Regions from separate parts of the Brevibacillus gelatini genome, predicted to be linked through region 4. Evidence: riboswitches for the same ligand, from Rfam matches in the RefSeq annotation. Region 4 holds a riboswitch; each other region holds the start of a gene.

Region 1 (7,979 bases), 740 kb from region 4:
GGACACCAAAATTAAAGGAATCCCCAAGGAAGCGCTGCCATTTGTCGCTGTACAATGGTAGTAATCCCATTAAATCGGCGTTTCCAAGGAGGACTACCCATCATGATCGTTGGAATTCCTAAAGAAATTAAAAATAACGAAAACCGCGTTGCCATTACGCCAGCAGGCGTAGCCGCTCTGGTGCAAAACGGACACACAGTTCGCGTGGAAACAGGAGCTGGCCAAGGCAGCGGCTTTACCAACGAAGACTACACTGCAGTAGGCGCTGAGATTGTCGCGACCGCAGCAGATGCGTGGGCCGCTGACATGGTTATGAAAGTAAAAGAACCGCTTCCTGCCGAGTACGGCTACTTCCGTGAAGGTTTGATCCTGTTCACGTACTTGCACCTCGCTCCAGAGCCTGAGCTGACTCGTGAACTGGTTGAGAAAAAAGTAATCGCGATCGCTTACGAAACCATCCAGCTCGACAACGGCGCTCTGCCGCTGCTCATGCCGATGTCCGAAGTAGCGGGCCGCATGTCTGTACAAATCGGGGCGCAATTCCTGGAAAAACAATACGGCGGAAAAGGCGTGCTGCTCGGCGGCGTACCTGGCGTGCCAAAAGGCGAGGTAGTGGTAATCGGCGGCGGTATCGTGGGTACAAACGCTGCGAAAATGGCGGTCGGTCTCGGCGCAAACGTAACGATCATCGACGTGAACGCAGACCGTCTGCGCCAACTGGATGACCTGTTCCAAGGCCGCGTGCAAACGCTGATGTCCAACTCCTTCAACATCGCAAACGCGGTGAAAAAAGCAGACCTGCTCGTAGGCGCTGTCCTGATCCCTGGCGCACGCGCACCTCGTCTCGTAACCGAAGACATGGTAAAAACAATGACGCCTGGCTCCGTCATCGTAGACGTGGCGATCGACCAAGGCGGTTCTATCGAAACAATCGACCGCATTACGACGCACGACAACCCAACCTATGAAAAACACGGCGTGATCCACTACGCGGTAGCGAACATGCCTGGTGCAGTCGCTCGCACTTCCACGCTGGCTCTGACCAACGTGACGGTTCCATACGCTGTGCAACTGGCGAACAAAGGCTACGCCCAAGCGATCCGCGACAACCGCGCGCTGGCAAAAGGCGTAAACGTCATCAACGGACACGTAACGTACAAAGCCGTAGCCGATGCGCACAACCTGCCATACACTTCTGTGGAAGAAGTTTTGCTGGTGAAAAACTAATCCTGATTGCAGAAACGAAACTGCTTGCCGCTGATCGTCGGCAAGCAGTTTTTTTTTGCCGGTTGGAAAGATGTATCTCGTATAAAGGTTAGCCCACGATAAATAAAGTGTGGTATTCTACAATGAGGTAAAAATGGAGTAAGGAGTGCAACCGGGATGTATAAGCTCATTAGAAAATATCTGTTCCAGATGGATACGGAAGAGATTCATGAAAAAACGGTTGGTGCCCTGAAGCTGGTGGAAGATTCTGCGCCGGGAAAAAGCTTGCTGCGGATGCTGTTCCAGGTGAAGGACGAGCGTCTTGCCACGAAGCTGTGGGGAATGACGTTTCCCAATCCGGTAGGACTCGCCGCCGGGTTCGACAAAAATGCCGAGGTGTACCATGCACTGGGTGCGCTTGGCTTTGGTTTTGTGGAAGTCGGGACGCTGACGCCGCAAGCACAGCCGGGCAATCCGCGGCCGCGCCTGTTTCGGTTGCCGGAGCACGAGGCGATCATCAACCGGATGGGCTTCAATAACCACGGTGCTTATTTGGCTTCGCAGCACCTGGTCGATTACGCTTATTCCGATGTGCCAATTGGGATCAATATTGGCAAAAACAAAGTCACTCCCAATGAGGAAGCGGCTTCTGACTATATCAAATGCCTGGACATGCTCTATTCATACGGCCATTATTTCGTCATCAATATCAGCTCTCCGAATACTCCCAACCTGCGCGACCTGCAGGAAACGGAGAGCATGCGGCTTCTGGTGCGGGCGGTGCGCGAAAAAGCGGCCGAAATGGAAGCGCGCGGCATCCGGAAAAAGCCGATTTTGCTCAAAGTAGCGCCTGACATGTCCGATGAGCACATGCACGATGTCGTGCATGGAGCGGTGGAAGAGGGCATTTCCGGCATTATTGCCACCAATACGACCTTGTCGCGTGAAGCTGTTCAGGGACATCGCCATGCCGAGGAAGCGGGAGGACTGAGCGGAAAGCCGCTGACAGAGCGCTCCACAGCCTGGGTCAAGGAAATTTACCAGGAAGTGGGCGACAAGGTGCCGATCATTGGCGTTGGCGGCATTTTCACCGGAGAAGATGCCTACGCGAAAATCCGGGCGGGCGCAAGTCTCGTCCAGGTGTACACCGGGATGATTTATCAAGGCCCTGGCATCTGCAGGCAAATCAACAAAAAGCTCTTGCAGCTCTTGAAGCGCGACGGCTTTTCCCACATCAGCGAAGCGGTCGGCGTGGACGCCAAGGCGTAAGGCAGGAAGAAAGCACATGCAACCGATGATTTTTCCAAGCGACAGTCATCGGTTTTTCTTTTGCTTGCCAATCGGCATTATCATATATTCTTCCGCTTTTTCCCTTGATTCTGTATAATAATGTGGGACAGGCAAAACTGTCTGACAATTGCATATTGCCGGCAATAGGTGCCTTTATGTGCAAACCGCATAAAGGGTAACAGGGAATCGGGTGAAAGTCCCGAGCGGTCCCGCCACTGTAAGCAGGGAGTTCTCTTTGAGAAATAGCCACTCATTTTCATGGGGAAGGCCAAAGAGCGCGATGATCTGTAAGCCAGGAGACCTACCTACTTGCCACACCCACAATACCTTCGCGGAAAGGAGCGGTGAATACGAAGCAATGTGACTGTGCCAACGGTCTATTGTTTTTGTGCGCATACCTCGTCTGCCAACGGATGAGGTTTTTTTGTTGGTGAAAAAAGAAAGAACAGCAAAGGAGGAGGAAATGCTTGAATCGTTCCCGTCTTGTTTCGACTGGTCTCTTGATTGCAGGCTTTGTCCTTTATTTTCTCGTAAATGAACCACAGACGTCCTACGCGATGCACATCATGGAAGGGTATTTGCCGCTTGGCTGGGCACTGTTTTGGTGGGCTGTGTTTCTTCCGTTTTTTATTCTCGGCATTCGTTCCTTGAACAAAATCGTCAAGGAGCATCCGCAAATGAAGCTTCTGATCGGCGTATCCGGCGCTTTTGCCTTTGTGCTGTCCGCGCTGAAAATTCCTTCGGTCACGGGCAGCAGTTCCCACCCGACGGGAACCGGGCTTGGCGCGATCATGTTTGGTCCGTGGGTCATGTCTGTGCTCGGCAGCCTGGTGCTGCTGTTCCAGGCGCTGCTTTTGGCGCATGGAGGGCTGACGACGCTGGGAGCCAATGCGGTGTCCATGGCAGTAGCAGGGCCGCTGGTGGCATACGGCGTCTATCGCCTGATCGCGCGCGGAAACGGCGGACAGCGTTTGGCCGTATTCGCTGCTGCTGCGCTCGCAGACCTCGCGACTTACATCGTGACCTCCTTGCAACTGGCTTTGGCCTTCCCGGCTGAATCCGGCGGGGTTATGGCGTCGTTTGCAAAATTCGCCGGAATTTTTGCCGTCACACAAGTTCCGTTGGCGATCAGCGAGGGGCTTTTGACCGTACTCGTCTGGAACTGGCTGCAAGCATACAACGCAAATGAGCTGGCGCAACTTCGCCTGCTGAAACGGGAGGAATCGCTGTGAAAAATGGGATGAACTGGCTGCTGCTCCTGGGCGTGGTCGTGCTGGCGGTTGTGCCGTTAATGTTGGTGCAGGATTCGGAGTTCGGGGGAGCAGATGGAGCGGCCGAGGAAGCAATCAAGGAAATCGCCCCTGCCTACGAGCCCTGGTTCCAGCCATTGCTTGAACCGCCAGGGGGCGAGACAGAGGGCTTGCTGTTCGCCGTGCAGGCAGCGCTCGGGGCAGGCATTGTCGGCTATGCCATGGGCTTGTACAAGGGTCGGCTGGATAAGCATAAAAAATGATTGGACAACAGCTTGATTCGCTTTCCTATCAAAACCGGCTGCGCTTTTTGCCGCCCGAGCACAAGCTTCTGTTGGCGGGCGTGCTGATCGTGCTGGTGCTGACAGGACATGAATGGTTGCAGATGGCCATTTGTGTATGGATGGGAGTATGGGTGATGGTTTACGCCCGTATTCCCGTCCGTATCTATTGCGGATTTTTCATCCTGTCCCTGTCTTTTTTCGTCCTGGGTCTTCCGGCGCTGTTGCTGGAAGCTGTGCGAGCGGATGCGGCAACGGTCGTCCAGGCGGTTGCGGCTTGGAAGGTCGGGCCGTATCTGGTCTACATTCCGGCAAGCGCGGTCGACAAGGTGTGGGTGCTTTTCTGGCGGACGATGGCCAGCCTCGCCTGTTTTGCCTTCGTCTTGTTTACCGTGCCGTTTGCCGAGATTTTGCAGGTGCTGCGCAAGCTCAAACTTCCGGTCATCGTCACCGATTTGCTGATGATTATGTACCGCTTTATTTTCGTGTTGCTCGGCCTCTCGCATCAGTTGTGGATTGCCCAGCGCGCGCGTGGCGGCCATCGCGGGTTCCGGGGGATGTTGCGGGACGCGAGCGGACTGGCCGCGCAGTTGTTCGTCAGGGCCATGCGCAAATACGATGCGCTGTCCAAAGGGGTGGCTGCGAGAGGTTTCGGGGAAAGCCTGCAGGTGCTTTCCTTGCACACGCATTCTCGCTCTCGCCGATATGAAGCGGAGTCAATCGCAGGCTGTCTTTTGCTGATTTTGCTGGAGTGGTGGACAGGAGGGTAATGCTTTGACATCATGGCTGTTGGAATTTGTTGATTTGCACTACGCCTATCCAGGCGGCCGCGGTCCTGTCCTGAAAGGGTTATCCCTGGGCATTCCGGAGGGGAAAAAATGCGCCCTGCTCGGGCGAAACGGCTGCGGCAAGTCCACGCTGTTTTTGCACGGAAACGGCATCATCCAGCCGCAGCAGGGGCAGGTGCTGTGGCGAGGAACGCCCCTCAGCTACAAACGCGCTGCCTTGCAGGAAATGACGCAAAAAGTCGGGCTGGTTTTCCAGGACCCGGAGCACCAACTGATCGCCGGCACGGTCGCGGAGGATATTTCTTACGGGCTGTGCAACCGCAACTTGCCCGCCGACGTGATCCGCGAGAAAGTGCGGGCTGTCCTGGACGCGTTTGGCATGACAGAGCTGGCGGACGTTCCGATTCACCACCTGAGTCTGGGGCAAAAGCGGCGTCTCGCCCTTGCCGGGGTCATGGTGCTTGCGCCGGAGCTGCTGTTGCTGGATGAGCCTACTGCCTATCTCGACCGCTACCAGACCAAAAATCTGCTGCGCGAGTTGGACGCCATTCACCAAAACGGCACAACCGTATTGATGGCCACCCACGATATGGACATCGCCTTCGAGTGGGCCGAATGGCTTTGCGTCATGGATGAAGGCCGACTGATTTTTGCCGGAGAGCCCCAGGAGGCGCTGGCGCGAAAAGAGATGCTGGAAAGCCTGCATTTGGGCCTGCCGCTCATCGCTGAGTTGTGGGAAGCGCTGCCGCCTGAATGGAGACGGGAAGCAGGCGAGCGGATTCCGTGTTCGCTGGAGGAATTAAAAACACGGCTGGCCGTACATGCAGCGGCCAGGTAGATCAGGTACAGGCAAGCGGTCGTCGTTTCGGCGGCCGCTTTTTGCACGTCAAATGTCGCGCTGATGAGTGGCGAAAGTATGCTTGTATGGATGGTTTTCGGGAACCGTGCATGTTTGCTGTTTGTATGGGGTATCTTAACCGTAAAATTTCTCTGGAGGTATCCCGATGGTTTACGATTCCTTGATGAGCTCAGGGCTTGCTGGCGATGAGCAAAATGAAATCCCCGGCAAAGTGAAAAGCCAACTCATGTTCAATGTGCTGGAAAAAGAAATGGCGAAGGAAGAAAAGGAAAAAAAGGTAAAGGACGAGTATTTGACAGGAAAGTCGTAACCTGCGCCAAAGAGCCCTTCTCGGTTTGCACAAAGACGAGAAGGGCTTTTCCTGCAGCGAAAAGGTGTGGAGACATGCTGCCTGCCCGCTCAGTTGTCCTTCTTCTCTGCTTTTTCCTGCCGTTCTTTCAGGATTGATAAAAAGGCCAAAAAATCGCCCAACAGGACCACTACGGCCGCCAGCAGCGCCAGATCTTCCGCAGATAAACCATTGTTCTGCTTCATGTTCCAGCCTCATTTCCGTATGGATATCCGCCCTTTTTATCTTATGCGGTGGTTTAGGATTGGCAACAAGGCTATGTATAATGGCGGCCACATTACCAACTCAATCGAAAACCACAACTTGATGGAAAGCCTGTGTTTCGCCTGCTGCGAGAGCAAGGGTGACGATATGGTGTTGAAATATTCGCATATCAAGCACGCCATTACGGCGAGACGTATCGGGATTTGATGGAGCAATGGAAACAAAGATTTGCCTGATGTGGCGGGAGGCATTTGTGGCCATTGTTGCCGCTCGCGCTGGATTTGCGGAACCTTCTGATTGCGCCGTCGGCTTCCATGGCAAAAGCGCCTCCCTGCAACCATGCCACTAATGAACTTGTGCATGGCGGATTAACGTTTCAATCAAGTGTACCAAACAAAATTCAAGACCCTTATGAGGAACTGGAGGCACAAAGAACCAGCAGCAACATATAAAGCGGTTCGCCCGACGCTTTTGTATTGCGGGTTTTGGTTAAATACGGTAATAATCCATACAATCAATCCGACAGGGAAAAAGATAAAGCTGAACAAATAGATTATTCCTTTTTCAAGGTTGTTCATTCGGTTTGTACATCCAAAAAATCCCTTTTTTGATACGATTAATTAACTGATCTGGTTTCGGATGGCAGGAGGAAGCGATCCAAGCAGCAAATTTATGCCAATGCGACTATCCTAAAGTATGTGATGACGTTGACAAAAAGGAAAAGCCCCCTTAAAAGTGGGCACATCAAGGCGTACCTCGAGCTACTTTCCGAGTACACATCCACCAACCATGCGATGCCGGATGGCCTGCAACACAATTTCATCGAAAATGTCCTGAAGAATGCTCGTGTTCTTAAAGCGGACACGTCGATTAAGAATGATTGTGCTGTGATCTGGTACACGATCCGTTAAACCAAGACCAAGAAAGCTGGACGACCATAATCCTCACAGTAAGAACGTAAAAAACAAGGCTGCCGACTTCATCGACAGCCCGAGGTTTCAATTATTTTCTTTGTTTAAATGTCTTGACAATAGAGGAATTTACAAGTATTAACTTTGAGGGCATTCTGAAATAGTGGATCGGTGTTTCGTGAAATAAGCATTTTCATGCGAATAAAAACCGCAAAAATTGCACAATATTTACATTTTTGTTAACGTTAATTACTTTATGTAACATATTGTAAGTGATTTGGTATACTTACAATGTAGCAAGTTCAATTAATGAAGAAATTAAAAACATCAATCTTGGCTCTCTGCTTGTTAAGTGTGTTCGGAACTTCTGCTTACGCAGCAAATATCACTTTTGAAATAGCACAGGTGGAAATATTACTAAGTGACAAAGGCAAATGGGAGAGTAGGGCAACAACTAAAGGATCTTATGGTACGACACATGCAAGAAGTTATACTGAGATCTGGGCTGGCGGGAAAAAACAAGATTATAAAGAAAGTCCTAAACAAGCTGGAGTAGGTCCTGTTATTGCATCAGCATACGCCCCAATCGGCTTATCTGATACATACTCGACATCTGGTCATAGAATTTGGTGGGGATCTACCGATAAAGAGTCGATAAGCACAACAGACAGAACTTCTATTTAGAAAAGAATTCAGAATAATGTATAGAATAATAAAGGTATGAATTAATTTAAATGAGGTGAATATTAATGAATAAAAGAATGTTACTTGTGTCGTTTTCTGTTGCAATATTATGTGGTGTTGGATTTGGAACCGTTTTAAATATTGAAGGTGTAAGTGC
Region 2 (7,979 bases), 2.0 Mb from region 4:
CAACGGCTGCTCATCCGCAGACAGCGTGTACTTGCGCTGATAGCCGCGCGGCGTAATCATTTTGCCATCGTAGACAAACGTCGAAGAGTTCCCGATAATGACCGTCGTCAGCATGCCGATGTCGTGCTCCAGCATTTGCGCAAGCGTCGTCACGACAACCGTCTCGCGCTCGCGATAGGCGCTTTTTACAATACCTACCGGGGTATCTGGAGAGCGGTATTGCAGCAGGATGCGCTGCGCTTCGACGATCTGCCGCGTCCGTCTTCCGCTGCGCGGATTGTACAGGGCAATGACAAAGTCGGCCATCCCGGCTGCGTCAATCCGTTTGGCAATCAGCTCCCACGGCGTCAGGTGGTCGCTCAAGCTGATCGTGCAGGCGTCGTGCATGATCGGTGCGCCGAGAATCGCACCACAGGAGTTGATCGCCGAGATGCCCGGCACGATTTCAACCGGAACGCCAGTCGCTTCCGTCCAGCCTTTTTCCACCAGCACCTCGTAAATCAGTCCCGCCATTCCGTAGACGCCGGAGTCGCCGCTGGAGATAACCGCTACTTTTTTGCCTTCTTCCTCCGCCTGACGCACCGCCTCGCGCGCACGCGTCACTTCCTCCGTCATTCCGGTGCTGACGATCTCCTGGTTCGTCAAAAGTCCGCGGATCAAATCCACGTAGGTCGAATAGCCGATAATCACGTCTGCCTCTTGCAGTGCCTCCCTGGCCCGCTTGGTGATGTGCTCAAAGCTTCCTGGACCAAAACCGATCACAAACAACTTGCCGCTCATACGGCCCCTCCCCTTTCCATTGCCTGCGTGTCGCACGCAGCCGTTTTTTCGTTCGTTCTCATTTCTTCCGTTGCCCTGCGCATCGTAACAGGTACCGCCCTATAGAAAAGCAACGGCAGCCGCAATTGCCAGGCATACGAGCAGGCACAGCACAGAAGTAAGGTACATCAACCGAATCGTCGCCATAATATCTGCGGCAGCCAACGGCCGATGCGCATCGCCCAGCCGCGCCCGGTTGGAAGGCACCCCCTGGTAGTAGTTGAGCCCGCCAAGCTGCACGCCCAGCGCGCCCGCCACTCCCGCTTCCGGCAGCCCGCTGTTCGGGCTTGGGTGCAAATGCGCGTCCCGGCGAATGATCTTCCAGCACTGTCGCCAGTCCAGCCGCTGCAGCCCGCTTGCGATAACCAACAGCAACGCAGTCAGACGGGCGGGTATGTAGTTCATTACGTCATCAAAACGGGCGGATGCCCAGCCGAGATTTTTGTACTTTTCGTTTTTGTAGCCGACCATCGAGTCCAGCGTGTTGGCTGCCCGATACGCCATCGCCAGCGGCGCGCCGCCAATCGCGGCATAGATCAGCGGGGAAACAATCGCATCGACGATGTTTTCCGCCACCGTCTCCACCGCCCCCCGGCAAACTTCCGGTTCGTCCAGTTGCTCCGTATCGCGGCCGACCACCATCGACAGCGAGCGTCTCGCCGCTGTCATATCCCCGGCAAGCAGATGGCGGGCAATCTCCAGTCCTGCGTCCGCGAGTCCTTTTGTGGCAATCGTCGTGGAAATGAGCCACGCGCTCAACACCCACGAAAGCAGCGGGTGAATGAGCGCCGCTCCCCATAAAAGCAGCCAGACGACCGCATAGCTGCCTGTGACGATCGACAGCGGGAACAGGACGCCAGCCAGCTTTAGCTGTGATTCCCGTTTCACTACAGCGCGAATAACCCGTTCCAGCCGCGTAATCCACCAGCCGATGATAACCACCGGATGCGGCAGGCTGCGCGGGTCGCCGACCACCCGGTCAATTGCGTATGCCGCGCACAAAATCCATACTTCCGTCATGTCGTCCCTCTCTTTACGTCTTCCAGCCGTTGTCTACGCCAGCATCGCCCGTCCCATTGCGCCAGCAGGGCCTCGCCATGCCCTACTCCTTCTACATGCCAATACCGCTTGGGGTCGTTTTCGAGCCACATCGCCTGAAACCAGCGAATTACTCCCCCGTGCGCAACACATACGATCAGTTCGTCCGCATCCGCTCGCCGCTGTACAAGAAGCTTTCGCAGCCAGCCGTCCAATCGCTGCCCCAACTCCTGCAAGCTCTCGCCATTTGGCGGACTGCAACGGAACGGGTCGTCATACCAGCGCGAAGCCCGCTCGGCATCCGCGCGCATTAGCTCTTCGTAGGTCAAAAGCTCCCAGTCGCCAAAAGACAGCTCGCGCAAAGCCGGATCGGATATGATCGACAGGCCCCACTCGTCTGCCAGTGGCTGGGCTGTTTGCGTGCAGCGGCGCAAATCGCTTGCGTACAGCCCACAAGGCCGTTCCAGTTGCTGTGACAATTGCCGCGCCAGCCCGCGCGCCTGCCGCTCTCCTTTTTCATTTAAGGGAACGTCGCTATGTCCGAGATATTTGCGCTCGCGATTGCAGTCCGTCTCCCCGTGCCGGATCCAGAGCAGCCTCATGTCCACCAGCTCCCGACCAGTACGAGCAGCATAATCGCCTCGCCGCTTTCGATAACTGCGCCGTAGCAGTCGCCGTTCAGGCCGCCGAGCTTGCGGGCGACAGAACGGGAAAACAACAGCACGAACAACAACGAGACAACCATAGCCGCAACAACCTGCAAACCTCCGACGAACCAGCCAGCCACGGCAAGCACGATGTATCCGGCTGCGATAGCCATATGCGACAGCCCTGCGCTAATGCCCTTGCCGATTCCTTTTTCCTGCGATAAATACGGCCATAGCCGAATCGACAACAGCACATGTGTCCGCGCCACAGCAGGCACAAACACAAGAAGCACTCCCCAGCCGGGATGCGCCAGTTCCGCGACGGCCCCCGCCTTGAGCAACAGCAGCAAAAGCGCAGCCAAAACGCCCATCGCCCCGACACGGCTGTCCTTCATGATCGCGAGCACCTGCTCCTTCGAGCGACTGCTTCCCAATCCGTCGGCCAAATCCATCCAGCCGTCCAGATGCAGTCCACCTGTCACGTACACCCAGCCAGCGAGTGTCAGCACGGCGGACAGCCACGGGCTAAAGAGCAATAGCCCTGCCTGGTGGACGCCCCACAGCACCATACCGATGACCAGACCTGCTGCCGGATACCAGTTGACGCTTTTTTTCCAGGCTTCCTCGGACGGGCGCAGCCAAGGAACCGGGATTCGGGTGAAAAAAGCGATTGCGTGCCAAAATGCGTTCATCCTTTGATCCTCCACGGGATTCCGGCCATAACCGCGTAGACCGTCTCTGCCTGGCACGCGGCACGCTGGTTGACGTCGCCCAGCACGTCTGCGAACCATCTGCCGAGCCGATTCATGGCGACACCGCCCAGCCCGACCTCGCTCGTGACCGCAATCACTTTTTGCGGAGAGCGCCGGACAAGTTCCAGCCACGCCTCCGCCTCTGCATGCAACGCCTCTGTGTGCGCCTCGCTTCGCCACTCTGCTTCCGCGACGCTCATCAGCCGATTGCTCACCCACGTCGACAGACAATCGATCAACACGACGTCGTAAGCAGTGCCAACTGACTCGTAATCACAAAGCCGCTCGCCGACCTCCACGCTGCCCCACTGCTGCGGACGCCGCTCCTTGTGCCGCTCGATCCGCTGCTGCATTTCCTCATCCCACGCCTGACCCGTCGCCACGTACAGAACGCGCTCTCCGGCCTGCCGGGCCAGCTCTTCTGCAAAGCGGCTTTTTCCCGAGCGCACACCGCCTGTCACCAGCACAAGACTCATCGTTGCCCGCTCCTTTCGTTCTGTACCTCGCGCAAGGCCGCGATCAGGCGCGCATTGTCTTCCCGACCGCGAACGGCGATGCGCACATCATGCGCCGTCAATCCGGGGTACATGGCGCAGCTGCGGATCAGCACACCTTTTTTGCCGAGCCGCTCCTGCAATAAGGCCGCTGGCAAGTCCTCCGGCGAGCGAAGCAGCAAAAAGTTTGCCTCCCCCGGCCAGACCTTCCAGCCCAGCTCCCCGCGAATAAACTCGATCAGACCAGCGCGCTCCCTGGCGATCAGACTGCGTGTCCGCCGCTCGTACTCCTGCTCCTGCAAGCACAGCTCCCCCGCCAAAAGGGCAAGCGCATTCACGCTCCAGCTCACCTGCTTCGCACGCATTTTCGCAATCACGTCAGGCTGGGCAATCGCGTATCCGAGCCGCAAGCCGGGGATCGCGTACATTTTCGTCATGGAACGCATCAAAATGACGCGGGGAAAACGGTCAAGCTGGCTTGCCAGCGTAAACTGACGGCTTTCCTCCACAAAATCGAGAAACGCCTCGTCCACGACCAGCCATGTATCGGTCCTGGCCGTCCAGTCCGCCATCTGCAACAGCTCCTGCGGCTCGTACAAGATGCCAGTCGGATTGTTCGGCGAGCCGACAAACACCAGGTCAGCCTGCTCGAACAGACGATACAGCTCTTTTTCGTCGGCCTTGTAGCCGTTCTCTTCTTTTCCATAGCAGCCGATGACGGTTGCCCCAAACTGCTCGGAAAGCTCTGCATATTCCGAAAAGCAAGGATAAACCACACCGACGGTCTGCGGCTTGAGCCCGAGAATTGCAAGCGCCATCGCCTCCGCCGCGCCATTGGCAGGCAAAAGCCATTCCTTTGGCAGATGCAAGCGCTGCGCCAAGGCACGGCGAAACAGCCGATGCCCTGGGTCTGGATAGCGCAACACGGCAGACAGCGAAGCGAGCAGCAACTCGCGTACCCTGTCCGGCATGCCCAGCGGATTAATATTGGCACTGAAATCAACAAACTGGTCTGGCTCCATTCCAAAGCGGTCTGCCACCGTCAGCAAATCACCGCCGTGACCGTACGCTTCCAGTACGCTCATCAAAACTCGACCCCCAGCACCGCTGGTATCCCCTCATCGTAGTAATGCTTGATCGGCTTCATCTCTGTCACCAGATCCGCCATGTCGATCAATTCCTGCTTGGCGCTTCTGCCCGTCACGACCAGATGCACATGGCTCGGCCGATTTTGAATCGTTTGCAAAACGTCCGCCAGCGGCAGCACGTCATCAACGGGAAAACTGTCGATCGCAAGCGCATTGTTCAGCTCGTCCAAAATCACGACATCGTAGGCACCCGACAAAAGCTTTTCCTTGGCAAAAGCCCACGCCTCCTTCAGCGCCGACCGATGCTCCTCCGGCGTCTTCGTCCAGGTAAAGCCTGCGCCTTTTTGCACAATCTCGATGCCCAGCTTGTCGAAGCTGATTTTCTCTCCGTACGTGCGATCAGGCGACTTGATGAACTGGATCATAATGACCTTTTTGCCTCGTCCAGCCGCCCGTACAGCCAATCCCACTGCTGCCGTTGTCTTTCCTTTGCCATCTCCGGTGTAGACCAAAAACAGACCTCGCTTGTTACTCAAGTCGCTCAACCTCCAAAATGAAGTGTAGGCCCCGTTGCCCATCCCTCAACATTTTCGGGGACACAGCGCTCCCCAAATGCAGGTAAGGCTCCGTTGCCTATTGCAAATGTTTTCCACAGCCTCGTTATTTCGCTTTCCGCGCACAAAAAAAACGCTTTGTTTCCCCAAAACTCCAAGGAAAACAAAGCGCGGATAGCCGACTGCAACAATCCTCACCTCTTCCTTTGACCCGAAGGAAATCAGTGGACACATAAAAACAGGCAGGTCTCCTGGCTCAAGGATCGTCACTCTTCTTCTTCCTTCCCGCACGCTGATCGTGCAGTGGACGGCGTCGTTGCCAGGAAGAAGAGCTCCCCTAATACAGTGGCGGGACCGCGTTGGATTTTCACCAAACTTCCCTTTTAACCTCGCATCTCACAGATTATCGCTCGTGAAACACAAGGACCTGTTTTTCTCCCATATTCACATGTCGTTCGTTTTCAGGACAATCGCTTGTTTTAATAATAGCAAATGCTGCCGGGGATTCAAGCAAAAGCTGCAATCCGGCGAGAGTCCATGCCAAAAATACAAGGTAGCGCGAAGTAGCATGAATCCGGGAACTGCCGCTCTCCCGCCATCCGGACCCGCACACTGCAGGCGGACGAGGCTCGACAAGAAAAAGCTGCACTCCAGCAAACGACTGGCAGGGCAGCTCTTTTGGCGAGTATCAGGCTTATCATCATTCGGCCTACAAAAAGTCAGCCATGATTTTTTCAAGATCGTACGGAGTAATCCCTTCGTTCATGGAAAAAATGGTGTCCGCATCCTCTGCCCGCTCAACCAGCGTCCCCCGCGCCTGCGCATGCAGCGAGAACAGCTCGTAGAGAGTCGGCTTCACCAGCGTGGTGAGCGCCCGGCCCATCCACTCCATCCCGCTGCGATTCCCTTCCACGTTGTTGACATAGAGCGGATGCGAACGCAGCGCGACGTCTGTCCAGATCACCTGGCGCTCCGCCAGGTCGAGAATGACGGGAATGCAGATCGTCGAGCGCGAGGCGAGATCGATCTTGTCCTGAACCGTCTGCGGTTCAAAGATTTCCCCGGACTCGGGCTCGCTGCGGATCATCCAGCCGGCATAGCACTCCGGCAAGTCGCAATAAGGCTGGCTGGTGAAGGAGTTGAGCGACATGACCACATAACGTCCGCCGTACTTTAGCACCGATTCGATGTCCACGTCGATGAACTCGCACGCTCCGTTCGGTGCCTGCACAATATCGCCGCTATGGCAGGCGCGGTATTTTGCCGAACGCAAATTCGTGTAGGAAATGTGCTCCATGTACTTCCAGTCCGCGTCGTACAGCACCGCAGACAAATCGACGTCGACGCGCCCGGTGGGGACGTTGTTGACCAAGCCTTCCTTCCACCAGGTGAAAAAGCGGATCGTGCTGCCATCCGGGATCGGAAGCCTGGAACCGCGCACAATCGTCCGCAGCGCCTTGCTCGCCGACCGTTGCGAAAAAGGCACAAGCTGCTCCTGCAAGCGCGGATCGAGGTAGACTTTTCCCAGGGAGGGCAGGGCAGAAAACCGCTCCAGAAGGGTTTCTCGACAGATGCTGGCAGCACTTGCGCGGATGTTTTCGGCCAGCTGTGGCAGCTCGTTTGGAATCGTCTGTACTTTTGCCACCTCTCCTTTCGGGAAAAAGGTGCGCCACTTTCCGTACGCTTCCCTTTTCGCGAAGTGGTTCAGCACTTGCAGCAGCACAGGAGTAGACACCGAAGGCGCGACCTGTGCAAACGAGCGGAGCACCTCACCGCCATCCTCTGCCAACCTGAGCAAGTGGTCGAGGCGACGGGCAAATTCCCCCGGCCGCTGCACGAGCAGGTGTGCAGCCTCGTGTACCTCCCCGCGCGTCAGCGCCAGCTCCACCTTGCTGTTGAACGTTTCCAGCCGGCGGTTGTTGCGCAAAATATCGAACGCTTCCGCCGCCTGTGGATAGCGGTCTTTGTATTCGAACGGATGCAAGATTTCCCCCAGGCGAATCCAGCGGCCTTTGTAGCGCAGCATGTCTTCCGCAAGGTTCGGGCTTGCTTCCAGCAAACGCAGCAGCAGGCGGCGCTCAGCCCGGCTGAACTTGCGGAATTTCGCAGGAGTCGCCAGACTGACATCGCCGTCAGACAAGGCAACGGCCAGACGCAGGACGTCAGTCGCCGTTTTGCAATAGGTCGCAAAAAAGCCGGGCGGCAGCTTGTCGGCACGCAGCAAGATGCTGGCTGCGACCGCTGCGTTTTCCTTGTGCGGAATCTCTTTTGGCAGCGCTTCTGCGATTCCCTCGCACTCGGTGAACAGCACAGCGAGGTCTTCCTTGTCCTGCGCCGAGAGCGAGCTTTTCGCCCGCAGCAGGTTCATGCCTATCTGCAAAAGTTCTTCTTCCGTCCCCAAATGGATTACCTTCAGGCGGGATTCCCGCAACAGCGGCAGCCGTTTTTTCACCTCGTGCACAGGAAGTTGCAACGTCAGATAGTGGATGATCGCCTGCAAATACAATTCTCCCTCGCTTGCCTCCATCACTTGTTTAGGAAAATTCGGATACATCGGCTTGTACTTGCGGGATGCGCCCACCATTTC
Region 3 (7,979 bases), 570 kb from region 4:
TACTACTCGCTGGAAATGAGCATGGAGATCGCCCAGGCCAAAGGGGAAACGTTCATGGGCTTCGAGCAGTCGGAGTACGCCAAAGGCACGTATTTTGACAAATACTTGACGAACGACTACCGTCCGCGCACGGAAAAAGGCAAGCAACTGTTTGCTGGCATGCACATTCCGACCCCGGACGATTGGGCCGCGCTCAAGCAAAAGGTGCAGAAGAACGGACTGTATCACGCGTACCGTCTGGCGATTGCGCCGACGCAGAGCATTTCCTACATTCAGAATGCGACATCGAGCGTGATGCCGGTCGTCGAACATATCGAGACAAGAACGTATGCAAACTCGACAACCTACTACCCGATGCCGTACATGTCGCAGGAAAACTATTTTTACTACAAATCTGCCTATGTGATCGACCAGTTCAAGGTGATCGATTTGATCGCAGAAATCCAGGAGCATGTAGACCAAGGAATTTCTACCGTACTGCACGTCAACAGCAACATCTCGACCAGGGAACTGGCGCGCTACTACATATACGCGGCGAAAAAAGGCTTGAAATCGCTCTACTACACACGCACCAAGCACCTGACAGTGGAAGAGTGCATTAGCTGCGCCGTGTAATGTGAGGGAACGCCCCTGTGCAGAACAAGTTTTTTTAAGAGAAGAGGAACGCCGATGAAAGCAGTCAATTGGAACAGGCCGGACGACGATTTTACAATGACCTTTTGGAACCAGAACATCATGCAGTTCTGGACGGATGACGAGATTCCGCTCTCGGATGACAAAATGTCCTGGATGGAGCTTAGCGCTTCGGAACGGGACACATACAAAAAAGTGCTCGGCGGACTGACCTTGCTCGACACCGTGCAAGGTGGCGTAGGGATGCCGAAAATCATGGAGCATGTGGACGGACTGCAGCGCAAGGCCGTCCTGGCCTTCATGGGCATGATGGAGCAAATTCACGCCAAATCGTACAGCAGCATTTTCACGACGCTCGCTGCTACGGAAGAGATCGACGAAATTTTTGCCTGGGTCGAGCGCAATCCGCATCTGCAAAAGAAAGCGGCACTGATTTCGAAGCGCTACCAGGAGATCGAGACGCAAAAAGATTTGTACATGGCGATGGTCGCCTCGGTCTTTTTGGAAAGCTACCTGTTTTACAGCGGTTTTTTCTACCCGCTCTATTTGGCAGGGCAGGGCAAGATGACGAGCAGCGGCGAAATTATCGACCTGATTGTGCGGGATGAGAGCATTCACGGCCTGTACGTCGGCGTGCTCGCGCAGGAAGTGTACCAAAAGCTCAGCGTCGCGGAGCAGGCGGCGGTGAAAGAAGAGCTGTACGCACTTCTGCACGAGTTGCACGCAAATGAAGAGGAGTACACCGTCTCCCTGTACACAGAGATTGGCCTTGCGGACGAGGTGTTGGCCTACGTGCGCTACAACGCGAACAAAGCGCTGATGAATCTGGGGTTGGAACCGTTCTTCCCGGAGGAGGAAGTCAACCCGATCGTCCTGAACGGGATACGGACGCACACGAAGCAGCACGATTTCTTCTCGAAAAAAGGCAATGGCTACGTCCGTACGCTCAACGTCGAGCCGCTGACGGATGACGATTTTCGTTTTGAGTAAAAAGCTTAAACGATTGTTTAAAAAGGGCTGCTGTCTACAGATGGCAGTCTTTTTGCTGTGCTGGAAGGAAACCGCGAAAGGGGCCTCACGCGAAGGCGTACGATGTCGTGCAGGAGATGGAATAATAGTTTTATTTATTCGAAAATACTTTTTCATTCATATTTGTGTTATAAATAAATGATGTGTCGCTCTTCTCCTTGCCAGCCAGTCTAAGTCTATGAGAGTTGGACTGGAGCAGCAAGGTGGAAACGAGAGAGAGTCATGCAAACATCGAGTGGTGCGTTTGGAGGACTGATTTATCTGACAGGGAATCCAGTCTGGCTGGAGTCTGGATAAAGCGTCAGACTTCGTGAATTTTTTCACGAATCTGAGGGTTGCTAAAAAGAGCCCTTTGCTTTTTATCACAGGAGGTTTTTGTCATGCATCAAAAAGTTTCCTATTCGTTCATCGTCATCATCGGATTCATGCTGTTTGCGCTGTTTTTTGGCGCGGGCAATCTGATCTTTCCTCCGATGCTCGGACAGATGGCGGGAACGAATGTCTGGGAAGCCAACGTCGGCTTTCTCGTGACCGGGGTTGGCCTTCCACTTTTGGCGATTACAGCGTTGGTGTATTCAGGTAAAAACGATTTGCGCTCACTGGCAAGCCGTGTGCACCCGCTGTTTGGCCTCGTCTTCACCATCATGCTCTATTTGGCTATCGGGCCGTTTTTTGCCATTCCGCGCTCCGGGAATGTGTCGTTTGAGATCGGAATCAAGCCGTTCTTATCCGAGCAGGCCGGCCCTGTGCCGCTGATTATCTTTACCGTCCTGTTCTTCACGCTCGCTTGCCTGTTGTCGCTCAATCCTGGAAAAATTATCAATGTAGTCGGAAAAGTCTTGACACCGATGAAGCTGACGTTTATCGGCATCATCGTCCTGACGGCCATTGTGTATCCGATTGGCGAGTTGCAAGCACCAGTGGGGGATTACCAGTCCAAGGCGTTTTTCAAAGGATTCCAGGACGGCTATTTAACCTTGGACGCTCTTGGGGCATTTGTATTTGGCATCATCATCGTTCAGGCGATCAAGGAAAAAGGCGTTACGGCGCGAAAGCAAATTTTGCTGACGTGCGCCAAAGCGACGCTGATTGCAGGTGTGCTCCTGGCGTTTTTCTACTCGGTGCTCGCCTACATGGGCGCTTCCAGCGTGGAAAAGCTCGGTCATCTGGAAAACGGCGCGCAAGTTTTGGCTAAAGTGTCGAATTATTACTTCGGTTCTTACGGCGGCCTGCTGCTCGGTCTGATGATTACCGCGGCCTGCCTGACAACCAGCGTCGGACTGATTACGGCGTGCTCGTCGTTTTTCCACGCCTTGTTTCCGCGCATTTCGTATAAAAAGTTTGCCGTAATTTTGGCTGCGTTCAGCACACTTGTCGCCAATATCGGGCTGACCGCACTCATCAAGGTGTCCGTTCCGGTTTTGACGACGATGTATCCCATCGCCATCGCGCTGATCTTTTTGACGTTCATGCATCAGGCGTTTGGCGGGCGGCCAGAGGTGTATCAGGGCTGCTTGTTCGCCACGTTTCTCATCAGTCTGTTTGACGGGCTAAATGCTGGCGGGATCGAGGTCCAGGCGATTCATGACGTCTTTTCACGCTACTTGCCCATGTACACAATCGGGCTGGGCTGGTTGCTTCCTGGTTTGGTCGGGGGCGTAGTCGGCTACCTCATTTATTTGATTCGCAAACCATCCCTGCGTGCGCATGAGCTTCGCCTGAACAAACAATAAGGCAGAGCGAAAAGAGTTTGGCGAAAGCTGGAATTGTTTTGCATGACAAAAACTGGTTTGCATGTTACTGTATGAAGAAGGTGTGTCTCATCTTTTATGAGGGCACATGCATTCATTTTGACAATTTCATAGAAGTGGGAACAGGTTCCTTGGCGATAAGATATCGGCGCAAGGATGAAAAGGGAAGTCGGTGAGAATCCGACACGGTCCCGCCACTGTATGAGGGGAGTTTGCACAGCTTTTGGCCACTGGTCATGCTGGACTGGGAAGGCGCTGTGCAGGTTAAGATCCTTAAGTCAGGAGACCTGCCTGTTTCGACAACACTGCTTAACCTACGGGAGATAGGGAGGTGTTAGGATGCTGTGATCTCAGTGTTTATTTGGCATGTCTAACGTTCTTTCTGATCGTTGGAGATGCCTTTTTTATTGGGGAGAATCCGAAAAATGATCGTAAAGGATGGAGGGTTTGCTGATGAAAAGCAGCAATTTGGGATATCCACGGATTGGCAAGGACCGCGAGTGGAAAAAGGCACTGGAAGCTTTTTGGGCGGGGAAACTCGATGAGAAGATATTCCTTGCGCAAATGGAGCAAATTCGCAAGCAGCACCTGGTCAAACAGCAGGAAAAGGGGATCGACTGGATTCCGGTCAACGACTTTACGTTCTACGATCACATGCTCGATATGGCGGTCATGTTTGGCCTGGTTCCGAAGCGGTTCGCGTATGCGGGCGGTCCAGTGCCGCTGGCAACGTATTTTGCGATGGCGCGCGGCAACAAGGAAGCTGTCGCCTGCGAAATGACCAAGTGGTTTAACACGAACTACCACTATATTGTCCCCGAGTTCGGCGAGCGCACGCCTGTCCTGACGGAAAACAAGCCGCTAAAAGCGTATCTGGAGGCGAGAGAACAGCTGGGCATTGTCGGCAAGCCTGTCATCGTCGGGCCGTATACATTTGTCAAGCTGTCCAAAGGGTACGCCAAAGACGATTTTGAGCACGTCGTCAATCAGATCGTGCCGCTGTACGTGCATGTGCTGCGCGAGCTTGAACTGCACGGCGTCGAGTGGGTCCAGATGGATGAGCCTGCTTTCGTGCTCGATGTGAGTGAGCGGGAAAAAGCAATCATTCGCCGTGTGTACGCGCAGTTTAGCCAGGCGCTGCCGCACCTGAAGCTGATGGTGCAGACGTATTTTGAGGCGGTAGATTGGTACGAGGAATTGATTGCACTGCCTGTCCATGGCCTGGGCCTTGATTTTGTCTACGGGAAACAGACGAATCTCGCCAACCTGTTGACGCACGGTTTCCCGCAAGACAAAGTGCTCGGCGCGGGCGTCATTGACGGACGCAACATTTGGTGCTCGGCTCTCAAGGAAAAGTGGGAACTGGTCAAGACGCTGTGCTCCGTAGTCGCCCCAGAGCGGATATGGGTTCAGCCTTCGAGTAGCCTGGTGCACGTTCCGGTTACTGTCGAAGCTGAAACCGATTTGCCGGAAGAAGTGCGTATTGCATTGGCGTTTGCCGATGAGAAATTGGCGGAGGTTTGCCTTTTAGTCCAAGGTTTCCGATATGGAAAGTATGTAATCTCGAAAGAACTCGCCCAGAACGAGCAAAACTTGCTGAGCCTGGCCCAATCTCCAGCGCGGAACCGCGAGGAAGTGCTGAAGGCGCGAGAAGAGCTAAGGATGATAGCAGCCAAACGGGCAGTGCCGTTTCGCGAGCGTCGTGAGATTCAGCAGGCGAAGTGGAAGCTCCCGCTGCTGCCGACGACGACAATCGGCAGTTTCCCGCAGACGACAGAAGTTCGTCAGGCCAGACAGCAGTTCAAAAAAGGAAACTGGACCGCTGAACAGTACGAAGCGTTCATTCAGGAGCAAATCCGCGAGTGGATTGCCATCCAGGAACAGATTGGCCTTGATGTACTGGTGCACGGCGAGTTCGAACGGTCTGACATGGTCGAATATTTCGGGGAAAAGCTTGCCGGATTCGTTTTCACCAAGAACGGCTGGGTGCAGTCGTATGGCTCTCGTTGCGTGAAGCCGCCTGTCATCTACGGCGATGTGCAGTTCGTCTCCCCGATGACGGTCAAGGAGAGTGTCTATGCCCAGTCGTTGACGGATAAGCCAGTGAAAGGAATGCTGACAGGTCCTGCCACGATTTTGAATTGGTCGTTCGTGCGCGACGACCTCCCGCGCCAGGAGGTGTGCGAGCAGATTGCGCTTGCGCTGCGCAAGGAAGTAGAAGCGCTGGAAGCGGCAGGTATTGGCATGATCCAAGTGGATGAGCCGGCACTGCGGGAAGGCTTGCCGCTCAAACAGGCAGACAGAGCTGCCTATCTGGATTGGGCGGTCAAGTCGTTTCGGGTCGCTACTGCGACGGTCAAGCCTGGCACGCAAATTCATACCCATATGTGCTATTGCGAATTTCATGATTTCATCGACGTCATCAGCGAGCTGGATGCCGATGTGATCTCGATTGAAACCTCCCGCAGCCACGGCGAGCTTGTCTCTGTGTTCGAGACGTGCACGTATGACAAAGGAATCGGTCTTGGCGTCTATGACATCCATAGCCCGCGCATTCCGACAGTGGACGAGATCGAGGAAATGGTTTCCCGAGGTATACAAGTTCTGCCGCCAGGACAATTCTGGATCAACCCGGATTGCGGGCTGAAGACGCGGGGGAGAGAGGGTACAATCGCGTCTCTGAAAAACATGGTAGCAGCGACACACGCTGTACGAAACCGCCTGGCGCAAAAAGCAGTGACCCATAGAGAGGAGCAGCGCTGATGGCAACCAAGGCACAGAGCGTAACAGGAGCAAGACCGATCAGTCAATCGAGAACCTTTTTGACAGACCTTGTGCTCCCGCCGGATACGAATCATCACAATACGATCTTCGGCGGTAAGGTGATGGCATATGTTGACAAGATTGCCTGCATTGCGGCGATGCGCCATTGCCGCAAGCCTGTTGTCACTGCGTCCAGCGATTCGTTCGACTTTCTCGCGCCGATCAAGACCGGGGAAGCGATCAATCTGGAAGCTTACGTCACCTGGACGCACAACACCTCGATGGAAGTGTTCGTAAAGGTAGAGTCGGAAAACCTGTTGACTGGCGAAAAACGTATGACCGCAAGAGCGTACCTTACGATGATCGCCCTTGACGAGCAAGGCAAGCCGACGCTGGTGCCTGCCGTCATACCAGAAAGCGAGGAGGAGTGTCTCCAGCACGCGAAAGCAAAGCATCGCTACGCGCTGCGAAAACAGCGGAAAGCAGAGTCGTAGTCTCTACCGCAGCAAACGGTATTCAGAAAAAGCAGCAACAGCAAAAGCTCTCAACGACAGGGTGGGGGCTTTTGCTGCAAGCGGCTGTTTCAGCCCTCGATGCCAAAGACTTGGACGACCGCTGCTTGCGGAAATCCCAACCGTTTCCGAGAAGAAATACTTTATCGAGTCAATCCGAAATGTTAAAATTTTCTGAAAGGGGGTAGATGTGTGATGTATCATTTGAATGAAAATTTGCTGCAAAGCGCACAACATTTTCCGGACCATCCCGCCTACGTATTTATGGGGGAGACGACCACGTACCGTCAATTAAACCAGCAGGTGGCTGAACTGGCCTCCGGGTTGTCCAGGCTCGGGATCGGAAAAGGGGACGCTGTTGCGCTCATCATGGACAACCGGCCACAGTTTGTAAGCGCTTACTATGCGATTTTGCGGACAGGTGCTGCCGTCGTTCCGATGAATCCAATCTACACGCAAAGAGAAATCAGCTATATCCTCGCCAACAGTCAGGCCAAAGCCGTGATCGCCCTGACCGCGCTCGAACCTGTCCTCACCCCTTTGAAAGAACAACTCGATCATGTGAAACATCTCATCTACACAGAGGCGGCTGGCGACGGGCTGACGCTGGAGCAGGTTGCACATGCGGGAGACGGCAGCTTTGTCGAGCCGGAGCGGCATGAAGACGATCTCGCTGTAATTCTGTACACATCCGGCACGACCGGGCAGCCAAAAGGCGCGATGCTCTCTCACCGCAACATGGCTTCCAATGCAGAAGCGATGGGGATTTTGTTCGAACTGCTCCCCGAAGATCGGGTGGTGGCTGTGCTGCCGATGTTCCATGTTTTTTGCATGACCGTTTGTCTCAACGGACCGATCCGCTACGGGGCATCTATCATTATCATTCCGCGCTTCCATCCGGCAGAGGTGGTCCGCACGATCCGCGAACAGCAAGCAACCTGCTTTGCGGGCGTACCGACGATGTACAACTACATGCTCCAACTGCCTGATGCGACGAAAGAAGATTTCGCTTCTGTCCGTCTCTGCTGCTCGGGCGGCGCATCCATGCCTGTCGAGTTGCTGCACAAGTTCGAAGCGAAGTACGAGGTAAAAATACTGGAAGGCTACGGACTGTCCGAGGCGGCTCCGGCAACAGCCTTCAACCCGCTGCACGGAACGAGAAAGCCTGGATCGGTAGGAGTGAACATCCCCCATGTCGAAAACAAGGTCGTCGATCCGGAAGGCAACGAACTGCCCCGTGGCGAAGTCGGTGAGCTGGTGGTCAAAGGACCGAACGTCATGCTCGGCTATT
Region 4 (7,979 bases):
CAGATTCAGCCCAAGGAAGTGTTGATGCACGGCGACTTGCACTTTAAAAACATGCTGGTGGGGCCGGATGGAAAAATCGCGGGCATCATCGACTGGGGCGACATGAATATCGGTCATCCCGGCTGTGATCTGAGTATCGCCTACAGCTTTTTGCCGCCACAGGCAAGGGACGATTTTTTCCGCGAATACGGCGAAGTCGATGAGGAGACGAAGCTGCTGGCGCGGCTGATTGCCGTCTTCATCCCGATGCTGATTTACATGCAGGCAAAAGACACAGGCGACGACCGGACAGCAGCGGAAGCAAGCGCGATTATCAGGCGCGCCTTGGCAGAATCGTAGCGAAGCGATTCCCATTCATCAGCATAGAACCTATAATGTTACTTGGGATTACTCGCCAAGTTGTGGTATAATTTTGACGCCAATATACGACTAAGGAGTTATGGATGATGGAAAAAAAGTTAATCTTCGGTCATAAAAATCCAGATACGGATTCCATTTGCTCGGCGCTCGTCTACGCTGATCTGAAAACGAAGCTCGGGGCCAATGTAGAGCCTGTGCGCCTTGGTGCCATCAACAACGAGACGGCGTTCGTCCTGAACTACTTCCAGGCAAAAGAGCCGCGCCTCGTGGAAACCGTGGCGAATGAAGTCAATGAAGTCATTCTCGTGGACCACAACGAACGTCAACAGAGCGCAAACGACATCGAGCAGGTGCAAGTTGTCGAGGTAATTGACCATCATCGCGTCGCGAACTTTGAGACAAGCAACCCGCTGTACTTCCGCGCGGAGCCTGTCGGCTGCACCACTACGATCCTGAAAAAAATGTACAAGGAAAACGGCGTGGAGATTCCGAAAGACATCGCGGGTCTGATGCTGTCCGCGATCATTTCCGACACGCTGCTTTTGAAATCCCCGACCTGCACCGAGCAGGACGTTGCCGCTGCCCATGAGCTGGCGGAAATCGCAGGTGTGGATCTGCAGGCGTACGGTCTGGAAATGCTCAAGGCAGGCGCAGACCTGAGCGACAAAACAATCGCCCAACTGCTCTCCCTCGATGCAAAAGAATTCCAGATGGGCAACGCCAAAGTGGAAATCGCGCAAGTCAACGCAGTGGATGTCAACGACGTGCTGGCTCGCCAAGGCGAACTGGAAGAAGCCATTTCCGCGATCATCGCAGAAAAAGGACTGGACTTGTTCGTGTTCGTCGTAACCGACATCCTGAACAACGACTCTGTCGCGCTGGCGCTCGGAACAGCAACACAAGCAGTAGAAGAAGCGTACAACGTCACGCTGGTTGACAACAAAGCGGTTCTCAAAGGTGTTGTTTCCCGCAAGAAGCAGATCGTACCTGTACTGACAGACACATTCCAGGCTCTGTAAAAAAATATCGCCGCAATAAAAAAGGCTGCCCGCAATCATGTGGGCGGCCTTTTTCGCTGAATCGCGGTCGCATTCTCGTGCTCAAAACGGATTGTGGTTGTTTTGATTCAAGTAGTTCATCGTCTGCTGCGCATAGGCGTCATCAGCGTAATGCCGGATGGCGTGCTTGTCTCTTGCCCGCAGGCTGGTCGAGCCTGTCATGAAGCAGGCGGCGCCGAGAACAGCCAAAATAGCACCAAGGATATACAGCATGTGAATGCCCTCCTTTTTTCCAGTGACTTACCAATAGTTTAACATATTTTCCCTGTAAAAACTGTGATTGACTTTGACGGTGCGTAAATGTGTACGATGAATTTGTCAGGAGGGATGAAAGATGGAATATACGGTGCAAAAGCTGGGTCTCCTGGCGGGCGTCAGCACCCGGACGCTTCGATACTACGATGGAATTGGTCTTCTCAAGCCGGCGAGAATCAATTCATCCGGGTATCGCATTTACGGGCAGGCAGAGGTGGATCGCTTGCAGCAAATCTTGTTCTACCGCGAGCTGGGTGTGAGCTTGGAGGAGATCAAGGAAATTGTCAGCTCGCCGACCTTCGATGCCGTCCAGGCACTGCGCGAGCACCGCGCGAAGCTGCTGGAGAAACGGGCGCAGCTTGATCGGCTGATCGCCAACGTCGAACTGACCTTAGCGCAAAGAGAGGGGACGAAAACGATGACCGACCAACAAAAATTCGAAGGCTTCAAACAGCAATGGATTGATGACAACGAGAAGCAGTACGGGCAAGAAATTCGCGCCAAATACGGCGACGAACAGGTAGACCGCTCCAACCGGAAACTCAAGGAAATGACCGAAGAAGAGTACAACCGGCTTGAACAGTTGAACCAGGAACTCTACAAGACGCTGGAAGAGGCGTTTGCCACGGGAGATCCGGGCAGCGAGCTTGCGCAGAAGGCGGCCGACCTGCATCGCCAGTGGCTGAGCTTTTACTGGGACAGCTACAGCAAGGAAGCGCACGCCAACGTAGCGCAAATGTATGTGGACGACCCGCGCTTCACTGCCTACTATGATAAAACCCAGCCCGGACTTGCCGCATTTTTGCGAGATGCGGTTGTGATCTATACGCAAGCACAAGCGTAGAGTAGATAGAGGAAAGCTTTGGGGCTCCAAAACGCGCACCGCCCTGAAATCCGCTCAAAAGCTGCGAGCCGATGTGGGGCGGTGCTTTTTTGCCTGCTTTAACGTTCCGCCTGTGGCAGAAGCGAAAAAGCATTCTTTTTTTGGCAAAGGAATGCTATCATGATGGATGAGTCTTAGCAATTGTAGGTCATGCAATTGAATACGCGCAAACAGGTGCCTTCGTCCTTGTCCAGGACGGGGTGAAAAGGGAAGCCGGTGCAAGTCCGGCGCGGTCCCGCCACTGTAAAGCGGCTGTCGCAAGCCGCCAAGCCAGGAGACCTGCCTGTTTGCATGGTGTGCCTGCGCCTTCGCGGAAAGGTTCGGCCCGTTCAGGATGCTTTTTTCGTGAGCATACTTTCTCCTGACATGTCGACCCTTTGGTTCCGGTTGGAAGCGAAGGGTTTTTTCTTTGCTGAGAATCAACCAGTCGTACAGAAAGGAAGTCATACATATGAAACGTGCATGGAAACTGCTCATCCCGCTGCTTCTTGCCGCAAGTCTCGTCGGTTGCGGCGGCAACACCCAGACGGCACCTGCACCACAGACAGAGGCACCGCAGACCGCGCCGCAGGAAACCGCTACCGCTGCCAAACAGTCCGTCTACCCGCTTACCGTCACAGACGCCACCGGAAAAGAAGTAACCTTGGCCAAAGAGCCCACGCGAATTGTTTCTACCTCTCCGGCAGAGACGGAAATCTTGTTTGCGCTCGGCTTGAACGACCGGATCGTCGGTGTATCCGACTTTGACGACTATCCGGCAGAAGCCAGTACGAAGCCAAAAGTGGGCGGAGTCGTCAATCCGAGTGAAGAAGCGATTCTCGCCCAGACGCCCGATCTGGTCATCGGGGGAATCTCGATGGAAAAGCCGGTTTCCGACAAGCTGAAATCGCTCGGCGTACCTGTTTTCGTCACACATCCGCAAAAGATGGATGACATTCTGAACAATATTTTGCTGATGGGCGTCATCACGAACAGACAGGAGCAGGCGGAAAAGGTCGTCGCTGCCATGAAGCAGGACATCGCGCGTGTCCAGGAGGCTGTCAAAGGCGTGAAGCCGGAAGACAAGAAAAGAGTGTACCTGGAGTTTGCTCCAGGCTGGACAGTGGGCAAAGGGGAGTTCCTCGACGAGCTGGTGACACTGGCAGGCGGAACGAACATTGCTGCCGACACAGAGGGCTGGCACCCGATCAGCGAGGAAAAGATTTTGAAAAGCGATCCTGACGTCATTTTGTACGCCAAAGGCGTTACGGACGACAAGACTGGCGTGAAGCTGGAGGACATCATCGCCAAGCGCAACGGCTGGGATACGATGAAGGCGATCCGTGAGAGCCAGGTGTTCGGAATGGAACAAAACCTGCTCGCACGCCCAGGCCCGCGCATTACACAAGGCTTGATCGAGGTTGCCAAGGCGATTTATCCTGACCTGGTGAAATAAAAATGAAAAAGCAATGGCTTTTGTGGGGAGGAGCGGGCAGCCTTGTTCTGCTTGTATCCGTAGTAGTGAGCATTTCGCTGGGAGCGGCGTCGCTTCCGCTCTCGCAAGTATGGCTCATCCTCTTGCACCAACTGCCGGGCATGTCAGAGTGGATTCCGGTGACATGGCCCGAGTCGTCCGAGCAAATTGTGATGAAGGTGCGTTTTCCGCGCGTCGTCCTGGCTATTTTGATCGGAGCTTGCCTGTCGCTTGCCGGCGCGGGCTTTCAAGGCGTGCTGCGCAACCCGCTCGCCGACCCGTTCACGATGGGCGTAGCGTCCGGGGCCGCTGTCGGTGCGGCTTTTCTGATCCTGTTTGGCTTGCAGTTCGCTCTTCTCGGAGAGTGGAGCACGCCTGTCGTCGCCTTTTTGACGGGGCTTGTCAGCTTGTGGATTGTCCTTGCCCTCGCCAAGACGCAGGGCAAGCTGCAGACGGAGACGCTGATTTTGTCCGGTGTCGTCATTCAGGCGTTTCTCGGCTCGCTCGTGTCGTTCATGGTGTCGCTGTCGGATCAGACGGTGAATGAGATCGTCTTTTGGCTGATGGGCAGCCTGTCGTTTCGCGGCTGGGCTTTTACCTACGTCCTGGTTCCGTATTTGCTGATCGGCATGCTCGTACTGCTCAGCTACGCCCGATCCCTGAACCTGTTTGCGCTCGGGGAGCGGCAGGCGGCGCATCTCGGGGTGCATGTCGACAAGACGAAGTTCGTCATTTTGCTTGTCTCTACGCTTCTGACGGCGGCGGCGGTTTCGATTGCGGGCGTCATCGGGTTTGTCGGGCTGGTCGTGCCGCATCTGGTGCGGCTGATGGTCGGACCTGACTACCGCATTTTGCTGCCGATGGCGACCATCTGCGGCGGTGTGTATGTGCTGTGGGCGGATACGTTGGCGCGGATGCTGCTCGCGCCGACAGAAATTCCGCTCGGGGTCGTGACTGCGTTTTTGGGAGCGCCGTTTTTTGCCTATTTGTTGAAGCAAAAAAAGCAGATCGGAAGGAGGTAGTCGCGTCATGATCGAAGTGCGCGGACTGCAAAAGTCTTACCAGGATGTGCCCGTCCTGCGCGAGATCGGGTTTACCGTCCAGCGGGGCGAGTTTTTTGGCATCATCGGCCCCAATGGGAGCGGAAAATCAACGCTCTTGAAAATGCTCTCCGGTGTCATTGCCGTCGATGCGGGAGAAATCACGCTCGCGGGCAAGCCGCTTGGCCGATACACGCGCAAGGAACTGGCGCGGGTTCTCGCCGTACTCGAACAGGAAGGGCTGCCTCCGGTTGGCTTCCGCGTGCGCGAGGTGCTGGAGATGGGACGCTTCCCGTACCAAAACTGGTTGGGCGAGGAAAAGACAGACGTCGCGCCGCTCATCGACGAAATCATGCAGCTCTTGCGTCTGACTCCGCTTGCCGATCGCACGCTGGATCAGTTGAGCGGAGGGGAAAAGCAGCGCGTCGCCCTGGGCAAGGCGCTCGTGCAAAAGCCGCAGGTGCTGCTTTTGGACGAACCGACGACTTACCTCGACATCGGCTACCAGATTCAACTGATGGACATTGTGCGCACATGGCAAAAGACGACACAGGTGACGGTCGTTGCGGTGCTCCACGACTTGAATCTCGCTTCGCTTTATTGCGATCGCATCCTGATGCTGCACAAAGGCGAGCAGATCGGCGTAGGCACGCCGCAGGACATGCTGCAGAGCGACCGGATCGAGTCAGTGTACGGGACGCGCCCGATTGTCATGGAGCATCCTGTCCACCGTTTGCCGCAAATCATGCTGCAATCCGGGTCGTAATGGAGGAATGAACATGATCGTACTGGTGACAGGCGGCGCGCGCAGCGGCAAGAGCACCTTCGCGGAAAAATACGCGGCTCATCTCGGACAGGCGGGCGTCTATATCGCCACTGCGCAAGCTTTTGACGAGGAGCTGCAGGAGCGGGTAGCCAGGCATCGCGAGCGGAGGCAGCAAAGCGCATTTTGCTGGGAAACCATCGAGGAGCCTCATGCCCTCGCGGACGTGATCCGCTCGCTTGGACAACAAGACGAGCTTGCGCAAAAACAAGCCGTCGTCGTGGTCGATTGCCTGATCGTCTGGCTGACCAACTGGCTGATTCAGTACGAGCAGGAGCGGGCATTCGAGCGCACGCTTGCGCAGGTGGACGAACTGGTTGCGGCCGTACAGGACTTTCCCGGGACCATTTTGTTTGTCACCAACGAGGTTGGAGACGGACTGGTGCCGGAATATCCGCTAGGGCGCATGTTCCGTGACCTGGCAGGCTTGATGAACCAGCGGATGGCGGCGGTAGCCGATCAGGTGTTTCTGCTCACGGCAGGCATTCCGCTGGAAATAAAAAGCAGGGCATTTCGTTTTTAGGCAGGGGAAAAGACGGATTCGCGTCGTCTTTTTCCCTTTTTTGTGCTATACTATAAGAAAAGCAATGGAAAGGATCAGGATACCATGCGTCCCCATAGGACGATCTGGAAACGGTATGACCTCTCCTACATCTAGCTTCGTAGTAGTCGACCGTCGCTTGGACGACTAGCCTACTACGAAAGCGAGGCCCTTTGTATGAGTAGCGACTTGTACTTGCGATGTTCCTCCGTAGTCGGTTGGTCGTCTGTGCCAAAACCGACGAAAAGGCGAGGAATCGATGATGAGGAGAGCGCTGCAATCTGTTCAACGTTACGGTTTGATTTTGTTTGGAGCTTGTTTGCTTGCTTTTGCGTATTATCACATCAACTTTCAGAACCACTTGTCTGAAGGCGGCTTTGTCGGCCTGGGGTTGCTGGCCAAATACGCATTTGACCTGTCGCCAGCGGTGATGATTTTATTTTTGGACATTCCGCTGTTTCTGGTGGCCTGGTTAGTGCGCGGACGTCAGTTCATCTGGGATACGATTTTTGCCTCACTGGCTTTTACCGGGTTTTACGAGCTGTTCGAACAGTTTTCCCCGATTGTGATGGATATGAGCCAAGTGATGCCACTCGCTTCCGTATTGTCTGGCGTATTGACCGGACTCGGTACCGGGCTGGTTTTGCGCTACGGAGCGGCTACGGGTGGTGACGACATTTTGTCCCTCTTGCTTAGCAAGTACACAGGATTGTCTATCGGTACCATTTTTCTGTTGCTGGACGCCATGGTGCTCGGCCTGTCGTTCTGGTATGTACCGATGAAAGAGATGCTTTACACCATTTTTGCCGTCGTCATCTCCAGCCAGGTGATTACCTGGACGGTAAATGCCGGCAGTGCAGGAATCACTGCGGAGGAAGAGGCGCACGGACATGGCAACGTCTCGATGACACACCAATGATGAGAAAACCAGTTGAAAAACATGCCTATACAAAAGCGCGAAAAAGGCCAGGTCGGTTTAGCTGTCGACTTGGCCTTTTCCCTGTTCCTGTACATAACGGCACGGGGAAGTAGTGGATACTAACCCATATGGAAAGCTGTCTGACGGAAAGGACGGGGTCCGCATGAGCGATCGTTTTTTTGGCAATTACAAAGCGTTCGTGGTCATCCCGGAAAAAGAACAGAAGGGGGTGCCAAAAGCATTTGATCCAAGCAACTACACCCGCCATTTCGTTCTCACATTTTCCTTGTACGATTCGCTGATTGCCAACTGGAAGGAAGCTGCCAAATTCCAGGTCCAGCCGAAGCAGAGCCTCACGCGTGTCGTCAACGCCTTTAACCTCAAGCACGGCGACGCCGTTTATTTGCAGGTTTTGGAGATGGAGGAGGACCAGTCCTACTTTGTGCTGGCGCTGTCCTGCAAAACAGCCGGCGACCAGGAGCAGGCGGACATGAACCGGATCAACCATCTGCTGGAAAAAGACTTTGCAACTGACCTCTTGATCGCAGAAACGTGGTATCAGCTCATTGGCGCCAAGGGCAAATTCGAGCGCAAGCTGTTCTCGTACAGCATCCTGCCGTACCGCTAGCGGCCGAAGTAATCGGCGA

The links. A riboswitch is a leader RNA that binds a small molecule or an ion and turns the genes downstream of it on or off. The one in region 4 is predicted to bind cobalamin.
Region 1: it holds a riboswitch for cobalamin, as region 4 does, so the genes downstream of both, AAFJ72_RS18240 (energy-coupling factor ABC transporter permease) here and AAFJ72_RS14580 (helical backbone metal receptor) in region 4, are expected to answer to the same signal.
Region 2: it holds a riboswitch for cobalamin, as region 4 does, so the genes downstream of both, cobO (cob(I)yrinic acid a,c-diamide adenosyltransferase) here and AAFJ72_RS14580 (helical backbone metal receptor) in region 4, are expected to answer to the same signal.
Region 3: it holds a riboswitch for cobalamin, as region 4 does, so the genes downstream of both, metE (5-methyltetrahydropteroyltriglutamate--homocysteine S-methyltransferase) here and AAFJ72_RS14580 (helical backbone metal receptor) in region 4, are expected to answer to the same signal.

Annotation. Positions count from the first base shown of each region.
Region 1 covers NZ_CP154342.1:3,765,632-3,773,610, reverse strand. The annotation lists gene ald (alanine dehydrogenase) at 103-1,227, shown strand; gene AAFJ72_RS18245 (quinone-dependent dihydroorotate dehydrogenase) at 1,384-2,475, shown strand; cobalamin riboswitch at 2,625-2,819, shown strand; gene AAFJ72_RS18240 (energy-coupling factor ABC transporter permease) at 2,964-3,728, shown strand; gene AAFJ72_RS18235 (energy-coupling factor ABC transporter substrate-binding protein) at 3,725-4,009, shown strand; gene cbiQ (cobalt ECF transporter T component CbiQ) at 4,006-4,797, shown strand; gene AAFJ72_RS18225 (energy-coupling factor ABC transporter ATP-binding protein) at 4,802-5,653, shown strand; gene AAFJ72_RS18220 (hypothetical protein) at 5,820-5,984, shown strand; gene AAFJ72_RS18215 (hypothetical protein) at 6,074-6,208, opposite strand; gene AAFJ72_RS18210 (hypothetical protein) at 6,309-6,548, opposite strand; partial or broken gene AAFJ72_RS18205 (transposase) at 6,998-7,153, opposite strand; gene AAFJ72_RS18200 (hypothetical protein) at 7,448-7,822, shown strand; gene AAFJ72_RS18195 (hypothetical protein) at 7,888-7,979, shown strand, end outside.
Region 2 covers NZ_CP154342.1:1,028,447-1,036,425, reverse strand. The annotation lists gene cobJ (precorrin-3B C(17)-methyltransferase) at 1-780, opposite strand, end outside; gene cbiB (adenosylcobinamide-phosphate synthase CbiB) at 880-1,839, opposite strand; gene AAFJ72_RS05345 (histidine phosphatase family protein) at 1,836-2,459, opposite strand; gene cobS (adenosylcobinamide-GDP ribazoletransferase) at 2,456-3,196, opposite strand; gene cobU (bifunctional adenosylcobinamide kinase/adenosylcobinamide-phosphate guanylyltransferase) at 3,193-3,732, opposite strand; gene cobD (threonine-phosphate decarboxylase CobD) at 3,729-4,835, opposite strand; gene cobO (cob(I)yrinic acid a,c-diamide adenosyltransferase) at 4,835-5,416, opposite strand; cobalamin riboswitch at 5,617-5,838, opposite strand; gene AAFJ72_RS05320 (TerD family protein) at 6,102-7,979, opposite strand, start outside.
Region 3 covers NZ_CP154342.1:2,445,961-2,453,939, reverse strand. The annotation lists gene nrdE (class 1b ribonucleoside-diphosphate reductase subunit alpha) at 1-615, shown strand, start outside; gene nrdF (class 1b ribonucleoside-diphosphate reductase subunit beta) at 670-1,623, shown strand; gene brnQ (branched-chain amino acid transport system II carrier protein) at 2,043-3,395, shown strand; cobalamin riboswitch at 3,521-3,722, shown strand; gene metE (5-methyltetrahydropteroyltriglutamate--homocysteine S-methyltransferase) at 3,867-6,176, shown strand; gene AAFJ72_RS11650 (acyl-CoA thioesterase) at 6,176-6,670, shown strand; gene AAFJ72_RS11645 (fatty acid--CoA ligase family protein) at 6,884-7,979, shown strand, end outside.
Region 4 covers NZ_CP154342.1:3,020,901-3,028,879, reverse strand. The annotation lists gene AAFJ72_RS14600 (phosphotransferase) at 1-339, shown strand, start outside; gene AAFJ72_RS14595 (manganese-dependent inorganic pyrophosphatase) at 447-1,379, shown strand; gene AAFJ72_RS14590 (hypothetical protein) at 1,461-1,631, opposite strand; gene AAFJ72_RS14585 (MerR family transcriptional regulator) at 1,753-2,517, shown strand; cobalamin riboswitch at 2,712-2,857, shown strand; gene AAFJ72_RS14580 (helical backbone metal receptor) at 3,008-3,991, shown strand; gene AAFJ72_RS14575 (FecCD family ABC transporter permease) at 3,994-5,031, shown strand; gene AAFJ72_RS14570 (ABC transporter ATP-binding protein) at 5,039-5,815, shown strand; gene cobU (bifunctional adenosylcobinamide kinase/adenosylcobinamide-phosphate guanylyltransferase) at 5,829-6,395, shown strand; gene AAFJ72_RS14560 (YitT family protein) at 6,673-7,332, shown strand; gene AAFJ72_RS14555 (hypothetical protein) at 7,496-7,960, shown strand; gene AAFJ72_RS14550 (N-acetylmuramoyl-L-alanine amidase) at 7,957-7,979, opposite strand, start outside.